2 regions of the Tepidibacter sp. Z1-5 genome follow, and region 2 is predicted to be linked to the other one. Evidence: a T-box and tRNA genes for the amino acid it is inferred to sense, from the RefSeq annotation. Region 2 holds a T-box; the other holds one or more tRNA genes.

Region 1 (7,845 bases), on a different contig from region 2:
AAAAAAGAGCTTCTAAGTGGGGAAACTTTCGTGCTCTTTTTCGGGTATCTCTATATTATAATTTATACCTCTAATGAGGACTAAGTTGCTATTTTTATTATACTTAGGTAGTACTCCAATCTTCACACATACGTCCTACACCCATGAAATTAACTGGATAGAATAAATTTGAATCTGCATATTTTTTGTTTGATTGTTTCTGAAAATTACTGTTGCAAGTCTTAATGTTATTATTAACCTTTTCAAATTTTGTAACCCCTGCTTTTTTTTCATCATTAAATTTTACTTGTTTGTTATACATGTTTTTACCTCCTTTATTTTTATAAAAATATTATTTTTCTTATATAAAAAAAGAAAGCTCTTTACGAGCTTTCTTTATTATGCTTAAAAAATAGAAACTAACATCGCATAAATATATATGAAGAAATAATTGCAGACATATAATATCATAGATATACGCCGTACAACAATTTATCCTTCTTCACAAGAACTGAGCTCATATTAAAAAGATATATTAAATTTTTATTGAAGAATAAGATAGCTTTAACAATGATATTAATAATGACATCAATAATGCCGTTAATAATGACGTTATTAAGTATAATTCTAATAATAAATGATTGCTCTAAGAATCTTTTTAGTATGAGTATAGTCATGATCAAATTTCCTCCTTTTATAATTTGTTTACTAACCTTCACTTATATAAGCTTTAAGTATACAAAAAAGATTTATACTATGAAAGCCCTCTGGTTAACATAAATTATCTTAATATCTAATTTAAATTGTGAATGATTTTGAATTTTGAATTTGTTTTTAGAAAATTCATATTCTTCAGAAAATTACCTTAATGTATAATAACATTCAAATTCCGACATGTCAATAGTTTTTATGAAAAAATTGTTTTTTTGGAGAACTACTAAAATGGTTACGGTGTAAATAGTAAGATGATTATTTTTTAAAAAGAATTTATGTACTTTAGCTCTTTTTGAAAATTTATTATTTTAACTTAATTATTTTCAAGTCAGATAAATATATATTTCAACTGCGATTAGAAAAATTTTACATGTTTAAAATAGAAATATATGAAATACCTCTACATTTATTTAGACTATAGCCTAAAGCAACAAATCTGTAGACTATGGCTATACTAGAGTTAAAAAGAAATATATTTTATAAGCTAAAACAAGAATGGGATCAAGAGTGTAGGTATACCAATTAGATAATTCTTTTTTTTTGTTGTTTAGATGCGATTCATTTTATGGTAAGATAAGAAGTGACATTAAGTAAAAATAATGGAAGGTATAGAATAATATGTTTCTGTAGCTCAGTAGGATAGAGCAACTGCCTCCTAAGCAGTAGGTCGTGGGTTCGATTCCCGCCGGGAACACCATTTAAGGAATGATGAAGTCTTGCAAAGATAATTTGCAAGGCTTTATTATATTTATTTATAAGATATATAGTAACACATTTGGAATTTATATGTAATTGATTGGGAATTTGTCATATTTAAAATATACTAATGATATCGATATACTTACAGGGTAGTTAGTTAAATTAAGAGAAAATAGATATGGTTTTAAAATTTAAATAATATTCCAAAATATTCTAAAATATAGTTATTATTGAGTGCTCAAATAAATTAAATAGGGGGATTGTATAATGAAAATTCAAAAAATAATTGGATTATTTATTATTGCAATGAGTATTTTGACTATAAGTTTACAAAGATCTTTAGGAAATCTAGCAAGATATGTAGATCAAACCACGGGTAAATATTGGAGTGATGCTTATGCATATAAATATATGCCTATTAATTCTTATGTGTTTTTTTGGATATGTTTAGCTATAGGTATATATTTAATTGTAAAAAAGGATTGAGAGATAGTTAATACTAAATTAATGTTTAATTTATATTCACTATTGGCAAAATAAAATATATTAAAGACTATATACCATGAAAATTGGGGTTGTCCATTAGGTGGAGAAGTTACCTATGAGGTAAGTGGAATATGTAATTCTGTATTTTTGATTCTAATAAATGGACAGAAATTGCTTTAGACATTGTTAAAGAGTTAAAGTTATATTATGAACAGTCAAGTTGTAGCGTAGAATTTTGTGAGTGTGAGTTTTATTACTTAACTTAATAATATATACTTTTAGATATATTAATAGTAGAATAAGATATATTAAAGCTACGGGAGTTGATATTATGATGAGTGGATTTATATTTGCGTTGGTTGGAGTCATAAGTATTGCTTATGCTTTTTCTGTTAAAAAGTCTGAAAGAAGACAAAAGAAGCTTTTAGAAGTTTTGAAGAAAAATGATAATGGTGAAATTATATTTGGAAGTAAGAAATTTAAGAGTGAGGAAGGGTATTTTACTTATCAGTTCTACAGTTATTTAAACTCTGGAATATTTGCATTAATATATGGATTTGCAGTTAATACTTTTGATTTATATAGTAAAGGTATATGGGTATTTTTATCTTTTGTAATTCTTATATATATAAATCAATTAATTTATAAAAAATATAAAGACATGTAGTTTGAATCTTTCTTGGATAATCCAAGGAAGATTTTTTTTTACTTAAAACAGTTAATGAATTAATCAAAAAGTAGAATCATATACATATATAGAGCAAGTCAGTTTACAAGGGGGTAAGTTAGATGGATGATAGTAAAAAAATGAAACTTGCTGATATTTTGGCATCTAAGGGGTTGTCAATTAATTATCAGTATGGAGGAAGTGCTCCAGATGAGATGGTCGATAGAGAAGTGCAAAAAGAACCAACTCCAAGAGCTAAGAGGTTAAGAGATATATTTTATAATACATTATCAACTGCTAATATGGAGTTTCCTTATTGGTACAACCGTAAGTTTAATGAACTTGAAGGTGAGATTACAGTAGTTAGAAGAGCTCTTGCTTTAAAAGAGGCTTTTTCAAGACTTACACCAAATATTATTCCTGGTGAAAAGCTTGTTATGCAAAAGACTTATAACTATAGGGGATCTTTTCCTATGCCATGGCTTTCCGAAAGCTTCTTCGTAGCAAAAGAAAGTGAACTATACAAAGCAGCTCTTGAAACAGGTAGTGCAAGTGCTGGCGAGTTAAGTGAATTCGGACATGGTGGAGGAAATGTTACAAAGAGCTTTGGAAATGTAGTTTCTATTGCTGGTAAGTTTGGAATGAGAAAAGAAGAAATTCCTGTTCTCTTAAAAGTTGCGAATGAGTGGGTAGGAAGATCAGTTGAAGATTTAGGACATAAATACGAAAAGATGGTTCCAGACTATACAGTTAAAGAAAATATAATGAGAAGTTTGGTTTGTATGTTTGATTCAGGATTTACTCTACCTCAAGGAAGAGAAGTAATAAACTACTATTATCCTCTTCAATATGGATTTGACAAACTTATAGAAATGGCTAAGGAATGTAAGGATGAGGTTGCTGGAAATGCTGATGGAGATGGAGTAGTAGGAATGGACAGACTTTATTTCTATGATGCTGTAATCCATGCTATAGAGGGTATTCAAAATTGGATATTAAATTATTCAAAACATGCAAGAAGACTTGAAAAAATAGCTAAGAATGAAGTAGATAAAAAAGAATATAAAGAGATAGCTGATTGCTTAGAAAACATAGCTCATAAAAAGCCAGCTACATTCAGAGAAGCACTTCAATTATCATATACTCTACATATTTCAGTTTTAAATGAAGATGCTATATCTGGATTATCAATAGGAAGATTAGGTCAAGTACTATATCCTTGGTATGAACAAGATATTGAATCAGGAAAAATAACTAAGGAAGAAGTATTAGAACTTTTAGAATTATATAGAATAAAAATTACATGTATAGACTGCTTTGCATCAACAGGAGTTGTTGGAGGAGTTTTATCAGGAAACACATTTAACAACTTAAGTTTAGGTGGACTTACTCCTGATGGACAGTCTGCTACTAACGATTTAGAAATGTTAATAGTTGAAGCTGGTATAACATGCTCAACACCTCAGCCTACTTTATCAGTTCTTTATGATGAGAAACTTCCAGAGAAGTTCTTATTAAAATGTGTAGAATGTGATAAAACTGGTGCAGGATATCCAGCATGGATGAACAATAGAGGTGGAATAGAATTCATGATGAATCAATATTCATCTGAGGGAATGACTATTGAAGAAGCTAGATCTTTTGCAATAGGAGGATGTCTTGAAACATCGCCAGGATGTTGGAAAGAACTAGATTTAAACGGTAAGAAATATAAAATACCTGGAGGAGCAGGTCAACCTACAAGTGTTGGAGTTCACTTTATAGCAAATCCTAAGGTGTTGGAATTAGTACTTACTAATGGAATAGATAAAAGAACAGGAATCAAAGTATTTGAGCCTCATAATAGAAAACTTGAAACTTATGAAGAATTAGTTGATACATTTAAGATGTATTATGAAAAAGCAGTTGATGTTTTAGCTAAAACTAACAATGTTCAACATGATATATGGCGTAAGCAAAATATGTCTGTTGTGAACTCTTTCTTAAAACCAGATTGTCTAGCTAAAGGACAGCATATAGGTAATATGGGATATAGATACAATGCTACATTTAATGTTGAGAGTTGTGGAACTGTAACTATGGTAAACTCATTAGCTGGAATCAAAAAGATAGTATATGATGATAAGAAGTTTACGCTTGAACAGTTAACAGATGCTATGACGAATAACTTTGGATTTAGAAATGCTCTTGAAACAAGAAATTTCTCAATGATGGATCAAGAAAAAGTAGATACTAGTGGAAAATATGATGATATATACGGAGAATGCTTAATGGCTCCTAAGTATGGTAATGACAACCCTTATGCAGATAGTATACTCAAGGGATATGAAGATTGGTTCTGTGAAATGTCAAAGACTGCAATATCACTTTATGCAAAACCTATGTATGCTTGTCAAATATCAGTTTCAACTCATGGAGCACAAGGTGCTGCAACTCTTGCTACAGCAGATGGAAGACTTGCAGGAACAACATATTCAGATGGTTCAATGTCTGCTTATCCTGGAACTGATAAAAATGGACCTTATGCTTTATTTGAATCAGCTACAGTTTGGGATCATTCAAATTCTCAAAACTCTCAGATGAATATGAAGATACATCCAAGTGCATTAAGAGGAGAGCAGGGAACTAAGCATTTATTAGATCTAACACGTTCATATATGAGAAAAGGAGGATTTCATATACAATACAATATAGTCGACTCTAAAGTATTAAGAGATGCACAAGAAAATCCTGATAATTACAGAGATCTTATGGTAAGAGTTGCAGGATTTACACAATACTGGTGTGAAATAGGTAAGCCTATTCAAGATGAAGTTATTTCAAGAACAGAATATGAAGGAGTGTAGAGATTATGTTAAAACACAATGATTGTTTGAATTTTTCACCTATGGATGCTGCAAAGGGAATTTGCAGAATTACAGGAAATATGATTAATATAGATTCTGATGTATGTGAAGCATTTGAACTATGTCCTAAATGTAGAAATTGTTCTCACTTTAAAAACTCTGATAAAGATGAACTGGGAATGTGCACAGGTCTTGATAAAGACAATTGGACATATGGAGATTTAAATGCTGTAACATGTAATTCACATGAGTTAAAAAAATAATATAGCAAATAGGGCATATGAAAATAAATAACAAGTTAAATAATTATTTTCATATGCCTAAATTGGAAGGATTGATATTGAATGCTAGAGAGCAGAGTAAGTGAAAAGGAAGCAAAACACCTAGGGTACATGGTAGTTCTTGCATCTTGGCTTGCAGTATTTTGTTTGTTTGGTTATAGAGCTACTTTTTCTGTACTTCAAGGGCCTATGGCAAAAGATCTTGGCTGGAGTGCATCTGAATTAACTTTAGGTTATTCACTTATGATGAGCGTTTATGCGATAACTGCATTCTTTAGTGGAATGATAATAGATAAATGGGGAACTAAACCTGCTTATTTTTTAGGTGCTCTAAGTGGTTCCTTAGGATTTTTGGTAACAAGCTTTGCTAAAACATATATGTCATATTTGATTCCATATGCTGTATTCGCAGGAATAGGAACAGGTATGCTTTGGGTATCGTCAACGGTATCAGTTAGAAAATGGTATGTAGGTAAGGCATATGCAACTATGTGGGGTATAGCTTTTATGGGTGCTCCTGTTGCACAGGTTGTACTAAGTCTTGGAGCTAAACAGGTTCTTGCAACTATGGACTGGAGATTTGCTATGAGAATATTATCTCTTGTAGTATTAATAGCTTTAATAATAGCTACTTGTGTTGCAAAGAAAAATCCTCAGTACTATGGACTTCAGCCTTTTGGCATGGATACATTAAAAGTTAAGAAAAATAATGTAAATGATAGAGAATGGAGTATAAAACAAGCTTTCTCTACATTCCCTATATGGGGTTCTATAATAGCATTTTTGACTAGTATGGTTGCTGAGTTTTTAGTTTGGACTCAGATTGTAAAGTATTGGATGGCAGATTGTAATTTATCTTTATCTACAGCTACTAACCTTTATGTTGCAATAGGAATAGCTGGAATACTTACAATGCCTTTAATGGGAATTGTAGCAGATAAGATGGTAACAAAGCTAAACCATGAAACAAAAGGTAGAAAATATATGTTAATATTCGCCCCTCTAATGGGAGTTATAGCATGTATTGCTTTGATGACAGGAAAAGGTGCAGTAACTCTTAGTATAGTATCGTGTATAATATTTGCTGTATATTGGGCGATTGAACCTGGTGGAGTTGCAGGATATGCAGCATCTGTTTATGGAAATAAGACTTTTGGTAAAATATGGGGACTATCAACTCTTATAGTTATGGGTATAGGACCTGCACTTGGAAGCTTTATGGGCGCTTATTTATATGACGTATCTGGAAGTTATTATAATTCATTAAAGTTTGCCATGGCATCATTTGCAATATCTGCCATAGTGGCAATGCTTCTTCCATTATCTATAGACAAGGATTAAGACATTAAAAAAATAACAAGTCAAATAGTAGTATACTGACTTGTTATTTTTTTTTGAAGATGCCTAAAGTGAAAGTGAGGGAATTAAAATGGATAAGGGAATAGTATTTGATATACAGAGTTTTTCAGTACATGATGGACCTGGATGTAGGACTACGGTTTTTATGAATGGATGTCCTTTAAGATGCGAATGGTGCGCAAATCCTGAAAGCTGGATTTTAAAGCCACATATAATGTTTAGTGAAAGTAGTTGTAAATATAAAAAGGGATGTACTATTTGTGAAAATGCATGTCCTCATGGCAGTCTTACATTTAATGATATGCCTACGTTAAATTGGAATATATGCAAAGATTGTGATACATTTGAATGTAGCTTGAAGTGTTACTATGATGCATTTAAACTATGTGGTAAAGAATACAGTGTTAATGAAGTAATGAAAATACTTAGTAGAGATTCTCATTCGTGGAGTTATGATGGTGGAGTTACCTTTAGTGGAGGAGAGCCACTTTTACAAAGTGAATTTTTGATAGAATTGTTGAAAGAATGTAAGAAAAATTATATTCACACTGCAATTGAAACTACTGCATACAAAGATAATGAAACATTTTTAAATGTAATGGATTATATAGATTTTGCATTTATAGATGTAAAGCATATAAACAGAGATATGCATAGACAAAAGACTGGAGTATATAATGACATTATTTTAAATAACATTAGAACTTTAAAGCAAAGTGATTGGAAAGGGAGATTAATCCTTAGAATGCCTATTATAAGGGATTTTAATGACACATATCAAAATATAACTGATACTATCCAATTTATGAAAGAG
Region 2 (10,354 bases):
AAAGACGATACCCTACCAAGCGAAATATAGTCGTATTTAAGTACATCCTTAAATATCTCTACATCTTCCTTTATAACATCAGTATAAAAATCAAACAATATCTTATATAGTTGATTCTTTCCTTGTGACATTTTAAAGTAACCCTTATCTTCCCAATAAGAAGATAACTCTTCAAATAATTTAAATGCATCTTCACTGTAATATTTTTTTATTATATAATGCATAGATAGCTTGAAATTATTCGAATTATAATAAATCTCCAAAACTTCTTCTATATCTTTTATCTTTAGTATTTCATCATAGCTCATATACTTATTTCCTAACACCTCATACGGAGTATAATCTTTAAATATATAATCGTGCTTTTTAGAATTTTTTCTAATACCAGAACCCTTTAGCATCTTTAAAAATCCAAGCTGTAATTGTTCTATATCAAGATTAAATACCGTATTAAATGAATTTCTAAAACTCTCATAATTTTCATACGGAAGACCTGCTATTAAATCTAAATGCTGATGAATATTTTTAAAGCTCGAAACCTTATTGACAACATAAGATAACCTTTCAAAATTCTGAGTTCTTCCTACCTCTTTTAAAGTCTTTTCATTTGTAGATTGCACTCCTATTTCAAACTGAAACAGTCCAGGACTGCACTTTGATAGAAAATCCAACATATCATCATCTATTAAATGAGCTGTTACCTCAAAATGAAAATTCGTAAACCCATTGTCATTTTCCATAATAAATTTCATTATATCAAGTGCATATTCTTTTCTTGCATTAAATGTTCTATCTACAAATTTAACCTGTCTAACATTCGCATCTATCAATTTCTTAAGCTCTATTTTAACTCTATCTATATCAAAGAATCTAAGCCCCTTTATAGTAGATGATAAGCAATATTGACAATTAAAAGGACATCCCCTTGACGTTTCGTAATATACGATTCTATTTTCATATTCCTTTTTATCTATATTTTCATATGGACTGGGTATTATGTTAAGATCATGTATTAGCTGTCTTGGTTTATTAACCATTATAGAATCGTTATTTCTATAAATAAGACCATCTATATTCTCAACATCCTTTTTTCCCAGGGAATACTCTATGAATTCTCTAAAAGTAAGTTCTCCTTCTCCATATATTATATAGTCTATGCAATCATGTTTTTTCATGAATTCTTCAAAATCATAAGAAACTTCTGGCCCTCCAAGTAATATCTTAATATGAGGACTCACTTTTTTTAGGTTCTTACAGATTTTTATAGTATCATCTACATTCCATATATATGTAGAAAATACTACTATATCTGATTTTTGCTTATAAATTTCCTTTAATATATAATCTATACTGTTGTTTATAGTGTACTCAGCAACAGTAATATCAGCTAACTCTTTACAGAAGCTATTTAGATATCTAATAGCTAAATTTGTATGAATAAATTTGGAATTAAGAGTAGTTAAAAGTATTTTCAATATAATCCGCCCTTTCACAATGATACATCATTATATATTAACATAAAAGAAAAAATTCGTCTAATGATACACATAGACTCATTTTGTTAAATAAAGTAAATATATCATTTACATTTGAAATTTGTTATCATCTAGTTTACAATAGAATTAAGACACAATTAAAAGAAGGTGGTACTTTTGTTAGTTCAAAGTCACAATGTTATAGCCAACCATATACATTATAATATAAAGAATCACTTAGATATAGATTTGAATCTTAAACTGCTATCATACGGAGCTATGAAACCAGATGTAGCCCCTAGACTTGCTATGAAAAAACATTATAAGAATCAAAGTTTTGATTTTGTTTTGAATGAAATATTAAAATTGATAGATAACGGACTTAGAGAAAACCCCATATCTATAAATAGATTTTCTACTAAACTAGGAGTTATCAGCCATTTTTTATCTGATTTTTTCTGTCTTCCTCATCACAATCGAGAGTATTATCATGACAAGCTATTTGAACATTTGAAATATGAAAAAGACCTACATAAGCATTTTGTAAACTTTGAAGGTCTTAACAAAGTCAAATCTCCATATATAGAAAGAATCGACAAAGATAATATAAAAAGTTTTATAGAAGAACTTCACCATTCTTATACTGAAAATGAAATGGGTTTTAAAAATGATGTTGCAAGTTCTATAAATATATCAAGTGCAGTTGGTATTATAATAGTTGAGAACTCATTAATAGAATCATTTAATAAAATTACAATTTAAATCAATAAGTCCTATGTTATTATACTTTCACTTTATTGTATAATAGTATAGGACTTTATATGGTTCTATATTCTTTCTTCTTAAATATCACTATTCATCATTATTTTTGCATTTTTTGAAGGTTTTTAAACTATTTTATAGAAAATTAAATAATAATAATACTTTTAGTTGTGAAAGGAGCTCATTATTATGGAATCATTCGATAAAATATCTATAGATCAAATTTCAAAGAGAGATCTACTTTTAATAGTCAAGTCTTTAGAATATACATTTGAAAACACTAAAATAGATGATTTTATTAATTTAAGAAATAGTATGGTTAAAGAACTTTGCTTTTTAGCTGAAACAAGCGAAGATGATTTTTTAAAGTTCTTAGAAAAATAAAAATTGATTCATACTTACATCGTTAGTATTCGAGTTGTCAAAAATATGTCTACGAAAATACCGCACTTGTAACGATATTTTGAATAAACATTTTACTATAAAACTTAGATTATGGTGTTTGAATATCCGTAAAAAAATTCGTTGTCTGAGCGTAGTGAGTTTAGAATTTTTAGGATATTCAATAAGCCATAATCTTTAGTTTTATTAAAATATTAACTAAATAGCGTTATTTCAATGTACTTCATTTTTCATTTAAGCACTAATTTAAATTAATTAACCTTCTTAAACTCAAATTCATATTCACCAGATTTTGAGTTTACTTTTATATGAAGCCTATCATCTTTAATATTCTTATCTATAACAGTTATATTGTTCAATATAGGATTGTACAGTGACTCCCCAATATTTAAATCTATCAATTCTCTTGGATGCGTATTTTGAGTATATTCTTTTTTATGTATCTCATATTTTCTAAGTCTTATTATATAATCAGCTAACGATTTTATAAAATTTAAATCTGATATATTCAGACTATCAAATTCAAAAGCCAAAATACCGAGTATAGAATTTTTAAGACTTAAAAGACTTTGATTATTTTCATCAATGTCCTTTACATATACTTGATATATAATCCTAAAAAATCCATCAATTATACTTTCTTCTCTTAATTCTTCTATTTTCTCATCTATACATTTGTCTATTTTTTGTATAAATTTTATTCTGCTTCTCTCAAATTTTATAATATCCTTTTTATCTATATCTTTATCAAGTGCAAACCCTATTACATGTTCTTTTATATTTTGAAGTAATTCTTTAAAATCTTTATTCTTATCCTTTATAAGAGTATGTATTAAAAAGTTATACGATATACTAACAATAATGTAATCATAGTTTTTCACATCTTCCTTATGTAATTTACAGTAATACGATACATTCTTTATAACTTCAGCTTGTGATCTTTCTAAATTTATATTTGAAAGTATTATAGGAAGTACATACGTTATATCATATATATAGTCATCATTTCGTTCCCCATAGTACTTATAAAATACAAGTTCTTCTCTAAACCTGTGATAATCTATATATACAGTTTTTGTAGTTTTATCATCTATCAAACACTTTGTAACTATTTTAATAAAATCGTTTAAATACTTCTTATTATTTACAAAAGAATATATATAAGAATTTTTTATTCTATTTTCCATATAAACCCTCCTAAATCTTAATCAAATCAAAGTTTTATTATATTAATATCTTTCCCAAATTCCAAAAAAAATAGCAGCTATTAAGCTGCTACATAGGGGGGGTAGTAGCATTGATTGTAATCAATCGCCACTATTCTATATTTTTTATATGTTTATTATATAATAATATAATTTTAGATGTAAAGCTTTATTTTTCGACAAATTACATTCTTTCAGGAGCTTCTACTCCAAGTAGTGATAGTGCGTTCTTTATAGTTTGCTTTGTAGCTAAAACAAGAGCAAGTCTTGCTTTTCTAACTTTTTCATCTTCTACTATTATCGCATTGTCATGGTAGAACTTATTAAATGCTTGTGCTAAGTCAACTACATATCTAGCTATTATATGAGGCTCGTTGTTTTTGATTACATCTTGTATAGCCTTCGGGAAGTTTCCGATTTCCTTTATTACATTAACACTGTCGTCATCTGATAATACAGAAAAATCAACATCAGCACTGACTTCCTCATTTGCCTTTCTAAGAACAGAACAAGCTCTAGTGTGAGTATATTGAACATAAGGTCCAGTTTCTCCATCAAAGTTTAAAGTTCTATCCCAAGAGAATGTGTAATCCTTTATTCTGTTATTTGATAATTCTTGGAATACTACAGCTCCTACTCCTATTTGCTTAGCTACAGTATCTATATTTTCAAGATTCGGATTCTTCTTTTTTATTATTTCTTTAGTTGTATCTATGGCTTTATTTAAAACATCCTCTAAGAAAACTACTCTTCCTTTTCTTGTAGACATAGTTCCTTCTTCAAGACTTACCATTCCAAATGGAACGTGAACACAATCTTTAGCCCAATCAAATCCCATAAGCTCTACAACCTTCATCCATTGGTTAAAGTGAAGTATTTGTTGAGATCCAACTACATATATATTCTTATAAAAATCATATGTTTCTTTTCTATAAGTTGCAGCTGCTATATCTCTAGTTAAGTAAAGAGTTGATCCATCGCTCTTAGTTATAAGTGCTGGAGGCATGTTATAATCTTCAAGATCTACTATATTAGCTCCTTTAGATTCTTTTAATAATCCTTTTTCATTCATTATATCTATCATTCTAGGCATTTTATCAGAATAGAAACTCTCACCTGCATATGAGTCGAACTCTATTCCTAACAGATCATAAACTCTGTTGAATTCTTCCAAACTCACTTTTCTAAACCACTTCCATAATTTAACCGCTTCTTCTTCCCCATCTTCAAGTTTTTTAAACCACATTCTAGCTTCGTCATCCATTGCCGGATCTTTCTCAGCTTCATCGTGGAATTGAACATATAATTTAAGTAAAGTCTTAATAGGAGCTTGTTTTACTTCTTCCTCATCTCCCCATTTTTTAAATGCAACGATAAGCTTACCAAATTGTGTTCCATAGTCCCCTAAGTGATTTATTCTTATAGTATCAAATCCTAATGTCTTATACGCCTTGTAAAGAGCATTACCTATTACAGTTGTTCTAATATGACCTATATGAAAAGGCTTAGCTATATTAGGAGATGAGAACTCAACTATAACCTTTTTACCTTTTCCTATGTCAGACTTACCATAATCCTCTTTTTTCTCTAAAACTTCTGTAACTACTGACTTAGCTAAAGAAGATTTGTCTATAAAGAAGTTTATATAAGCCCCTGCTGTCTCTACTCTTTGTATTAAATTAGTTTTTTCCATCTTTTCACAAAGCTCATTTGCTATCATATTAGGAGCTTTTCTAAAAACTTTAGCTAGTTTAAAACATGGAAAAGCATAATCCCCCATATCTTTATTTGGCGGTATTTCTATTAAAGAAATAATTTCTTCTAAGCTTAAATCTGAAACTTGTGCCGATATGATATCAGCTACCTCTAATTTAAAATCCTTCATTCTACATTCCTCCTATATATAATTCACATCATGCTATAATTTTGAATATTCATACAATACAAAAAACTCCCATCTCTTTAAAAAAAAGAGACGAGAGTTATATCCCGTGTTACCACTCTTATTGATATATACTATATATATCCACTCATATGTTTTTAACGTAAACAACCCGTATTTCCCTACTTTATTTCAGAAAACATTCTCAAGGATGCGTTTCAATAAGATTATGTTGCTAGACTTTCACCAACCACTAGCTCGCTAAAACAATCATCATATCTACTTTTCCTATCATAGAATTTGTAATTTCAGTTTTATAATGTATGATAACAGAACTTTTTAATAAAGTCAAGTACTTTTATTTATTTAAATTCACTATTTTTGTTTCATTTATCGATTTTATGTCATTACATCCTGTAAGTATCATAGCTTGTTTCAATTCATTTTTGAAATTGTTTATAACTAATTCTACTCCTTCTTGTCTTCCTCCATACGACCCCCATATTATAGGTCTAGCTGCTAAAACCGCATCTGCTCCAAGAGCTATATATTTTAATATATCTACACCTTGTCTTACAGACCCATCTGCAAGTATAGTTATTTTACCCTTTACTTTTTTAGATATTTCAGGCAGAACCTCTGCAACTCCTAAAGTATGATCTAATATTCTTCCGCCATGATTAGAAACAACTATAGCAGCAGCTCCTACTTCAACAGCTAACTCAGCTTCGTCAGCAGTCATTATACCTTTTAATATAAAAGGAAGTTTAGTTGATGATACCAGTTCTTTTAATTCTTCTACTGTTTTAGGTCCCACTGGTTGTCCATGAAGTGCCATAGTTATCAGTCCTGCACCGTCTATATCTACTCCTACTGCTAAAGCACCTACCTCTTCCGCTTTTCTTATATTTTCTATTATTTTCTCATTATCTCTAGGTTTTATTATAGGTATTCCAAATCCATCAACTTTTTTTATAGAATTTAAACCATCTATGAAAAATTGAGGATTACCACTATCTCCAGTCATAGCAAAAGTTCCTGCATTTATACTTCCAATAACTACATCGTCACTATACTGATCCTCAGTTAAAAATCCACCCATATTAATAGAACTTCCTGTAACAGGAGCTGCTAATAAAGGTATATCTATTTTTCTACCAAATATTTCAGTACTCATATTTGGATTTTTTGCATCATGTATTGTTCTTAAGTTTATTTTAACATTGTTTAAAGTCTCATAGTTTCTCTTAAATGCACTTCCAGTCTTAGTTCCTCCCATTCCAGGAACCTTTCCTGAACATGAGTTTCCATCACATTCTCTACAAAGACCGCAATAGCCTTTCATTCTCTCTCTTGCTAGTTTTTTTACTTCATTTAAGTCCATTTTACTCTCCCCCTTCAAAGTATGTTTCTGATTTTAAATCTACACCGCTCTTTATTAAAAGAGCAGCGGTTATTCCATATCCATCTATAATCTTCGATTTAAAACTTCCATCATATACTTGATTAATTCCACAAGAAGGGCTTTTTTCCTTTAATATAGCATTTTTTACACCTAAAGTTCTACATATTTTTAAAGTCTCATATGCCCCCTTTAAAAATTCCTCAGTTACATCTTGATTTTCTTTGTTAATAACTTTAGCTTTTCCATCTATTACATCATCAGCATTTCCTCCAACTATCTCAGCTGGAATCCTAGGGGTACAAAGCCCCCCTAGTTGTTCAGGACATACAGGAATCACAGTTTTATCTTTTAAATAGTCCATAAGCCCATCATTTTTATTATTTCCACCATTGTACTTACAATCAACACCAATTAAGCAAGCAGAAACCAAAATCATACTACCATCTCCTATTTAAATTCAACTATAGTAACTCCCGCTCCACCTTCACCATATACTCCATCTCTATAGCTCTTTATGTGTCTATGTTTTTTTAACATTTCCTTCATTCCAGCTTTTAATACTCCCGTTCCTATTCCGTGTATTATAGTAGCCTTTGGTATCCCCGCTAGATAAGCATCATCTAAATATTTATCAACCTCTTCCATGGCTTCCTCAAGATTCATACCTCTTAAGTCAATTTCTTGTTTTATATTAAAGCTCTTTTTCTTAAGTATTTTACCTGCACCCGATTTTAGAACATCCTTCTTATTAACCTTTATTTGCTCTAAAGATGCAAAAGGTAAGTTCATCTTCATAATACCTATTTGAACTAAAGCTTCTTTTTTGTCATTATCAACAGATAATACACTTCCTTGTTGATTAAGTGTCACTACCTTTACATCATCTCCAGCCTTTAAGTTCTTAATAGCTTTTTTAGCAACCTTAGGTACTATCATATCCTTAACATTAGAGTGAAGATGTTTCATAGATTCATTCATTTCTCTTCGTAAGTTCTCTATCTCTCTGTTTTTATCTTTATTAACGCCTTGTTTTTGAAGATCTCTGATTTCTTTAATTATCATATCAGCTTCTTCTTTAGAATCCCTCATAATCTTTAAAGCTTCTCTCTTCGCTTCATTAATTATCTTATCTCTTTGAACAGTTAATCTCTCAGTCTTTACAAGAAGCTCTTCTTTTAGCTTCCTAACTTCTTCTTTAAGTCTATTTGCTTCTTCTTTTTCTTTTAGTGTATCTATTCTATTTTGTTCTATATTTTGAAGTAGGTCTTCAAATTCTATATTTTCACTGTCTATAAAGTTCTTAGCCTTTTGTATTATATAATCCCCAAGTCCAAGCCTTCTAGATATTTCAAATGCATTTGATTTACCAGGTACTCCAATTAGTAGTTTATACGTAGGACTTAAAGTTTTAATATTAAATTCTACTGCAGCATTCTCAACACCTTTTTTAGTAAGTGCATAATGCTTAAGTTCACTATAGTGAGTTGTAGCTATTGTAATAGCTTTAAGATCGTATAAATCATTTAGTATTGCCATGGCAAGCGCAGCTCCCTCAACAGGGTCAGTACCAGCTCCAAGTTCATCAAACAATACAAGGGAATTAGTAGTTACATCCCTTAATATATCAACAATATTAGTCATATGAGACGAAAATGTTGATAAGCTCTGCTCAATACTTTGCTCATCTCCTATATCTGCAAATATGTTATCAAATATACACATATGACTTCCATAATCTGCTGGTATGTGAAGACCACTTTGAGTCATCAAAGCGAATAAACCGACAGTTTTAAGAGTTACCGTCTTACCTCCAGTATTAGGTCCTGTTACAACTAATGTACTAAATTCTTTTCCAATCCATATATTGCTAGGTACAACATCCTTTGGATCAAGAAGAGGATGTCTACCATTTTTTATATTAAGGTTCTTTTCATCAATTATTTTAGGCTCTATAGCCTTCATTGAAAAAGATAATTTCCCCTTAGCGAATATAAAGTCTACCTTTCCAAGTATCTTTCCATTAGATATGACTTCATCTGCCACTTCTCCAATTAAACTTGAAAGTTCACTAAGTATTCTCTCCATCTCTTCTCTTTCTTTAAGTTTAAGCTCTCTTAATTCATTATTCATATTTACTATAGACATAGGCTCTATAAACAAAGTAGCTCCAGATGAAGATTGATCATGTATAATCCCAGCAACAATTGATCTATACTCCTGCTTTACAGGTACTACGAATCGATCTCCTCTTACAGTAATTATTGCATCCTGTAAATACTTTTGATAAGAAGTTGAAGATATTATAGAGTTAAGCTTCGATCTTATAGATTGATTCTTTTGAACAATACCACGTCTTAAGCTTTTAAGAGTGTGACTTGCATTATCAGACATCTCTATTTCACTTATTATAGAATTTAATATTTTGTCCTCTATATCCTTAAAAGTATGAAGACTATCAGTTAAAGCCTGTATTATAGGGTAAGACTCATCCTCCGACTTGCCTATGCTGTTTTTTAAAATCCTAGCACCTCTTAAAGTATCTCCAACCATTAAAAGTTGTCCCATATCAAGAGATGAACCTATCTTTGTTTTTTTAGCAAGCATCTCTACATCATGTATTCCACCAAGAGGAACAGACCCTCTTTTAATTATTATTGACTGTGCCTCACTAGTTTCCTTTTGCATTTGAATAACTTCCTCAAGATTAGTAGATGGAACTAATTCATCTACATATCTTTTTCCAAGAGAAGAAGATACCCTTTCTTTTAACATATCTATTATTTTAAAATATTCTAAAACTCTTAACGATTTCTGATTCATACTTCCTCCTTAAATTTAACTAAATATCATTTTTTCCTATATATATATCTAAAGCCTTTATACCTCTTCTTGCAAGCTTTATAAATAGTAATAGACAATAAACACTAAGCCCGAAAAATCCCAACATAAATATCATATATATAATCATAAAGAACACTCCCATAGAACTTTGAATATCCATCATATATTATCCCCCCTTAAATTCAATCCTAACTTATATTTTATCAATAAAACCTATTATATGTAAGGTTAAAAATTTTTTTTTGAAATCACTGTATTTTTAACATATTTCTCTAATAATAAATCTATTTTTTAGATTAGTATTTAACGAATACCATTTTTTATATGTTATAATAAAATTAATTTATATGTACATATAAATTAATTTATATACTTTAATATA

Evidence for each region. The T-box of region 2 lies ahead of argS (arginine--tRNA ligase). A T-box ahead of a tRNA ligase gene usually reads a tRNA of that ligase, here a tRNA-Arg.
Region 1: it encodes a tRNA-Arg, which carries the amino acid that the T-box ahead of argS (arginine--tRNA ligase) is inferred to sense. The anticodon was not compared.

What each region holds. Positions count from the first base shown of each region.
Region 1 covers NZ_JBBMMD010000082.1:47,812-55,656, forward strand. Annotated here, with positions in the region: gene WJW32_RS14400 (hypothetical protein) at 104-301, opposite strand; tRNA gene WJW32_RS14405 (tRNA-Arg) at 1,314-1,390, shown strand; gene WJW32_RS14410 (hypothetical protein) at 1,660-1,878, shown strand; gene WJW32_RS14415 (hypothetical protein) at 2,210-2,545, shown strand; gene hpdB (4-hydroxyphenylacetate decarboxylase large subunit) at 2,668-5,391, shown strand; gene hpdC (4-hydroxyphenylacetate decarboxylase small subunit) at 5,397-5,654, shown strand; gene WJW32_RS14430 (MFS transporter) at 5,736-7,013, shown strand; gene hpdA (4-hydroxyphenylacetate decarboxylase activase) at 7,102-7,845, shown strand, end outside.
Region 2 covers NZ_JBBMMD010000035.1:33,488-43,841, forward strand. Annotated here, with positions in the region: gene WJW32_RS07495 (B12-binding domain-containing radical SAM protein) at 1-1,475, opposite strand, end outside; gene WJW32_RS07500 (zinc dependent phospholipase C family protein) at 1,653-2,237, shown strand; gene WJW32_RS07505 (hypothetical protein) at 2,427-2,621, shown strand; gene WJW32_RS07510 (hypothetical protein) at 2,891-3,826, opposite strand; gene argS (arginine--tRNA ligase) at 4,029-5,729, opposite strand; T-box leader at 5,813-6,030, opposite strand; gene WJW32_RS07520 (alpha-hydroxy-acid oxidizing protein) at 6,085-7,110, opposite strand; gene WJW32_RS07525 (DUF523 domain-containing protein) at 7,112-7,567, opposite strand; gene WJW32_RS07530 (endonuclease MutS2) at 7,579-9,951, opposite strand; gene WJW32_RS07535 (hypothetical protein) at 9,971-10,135, opposite strand.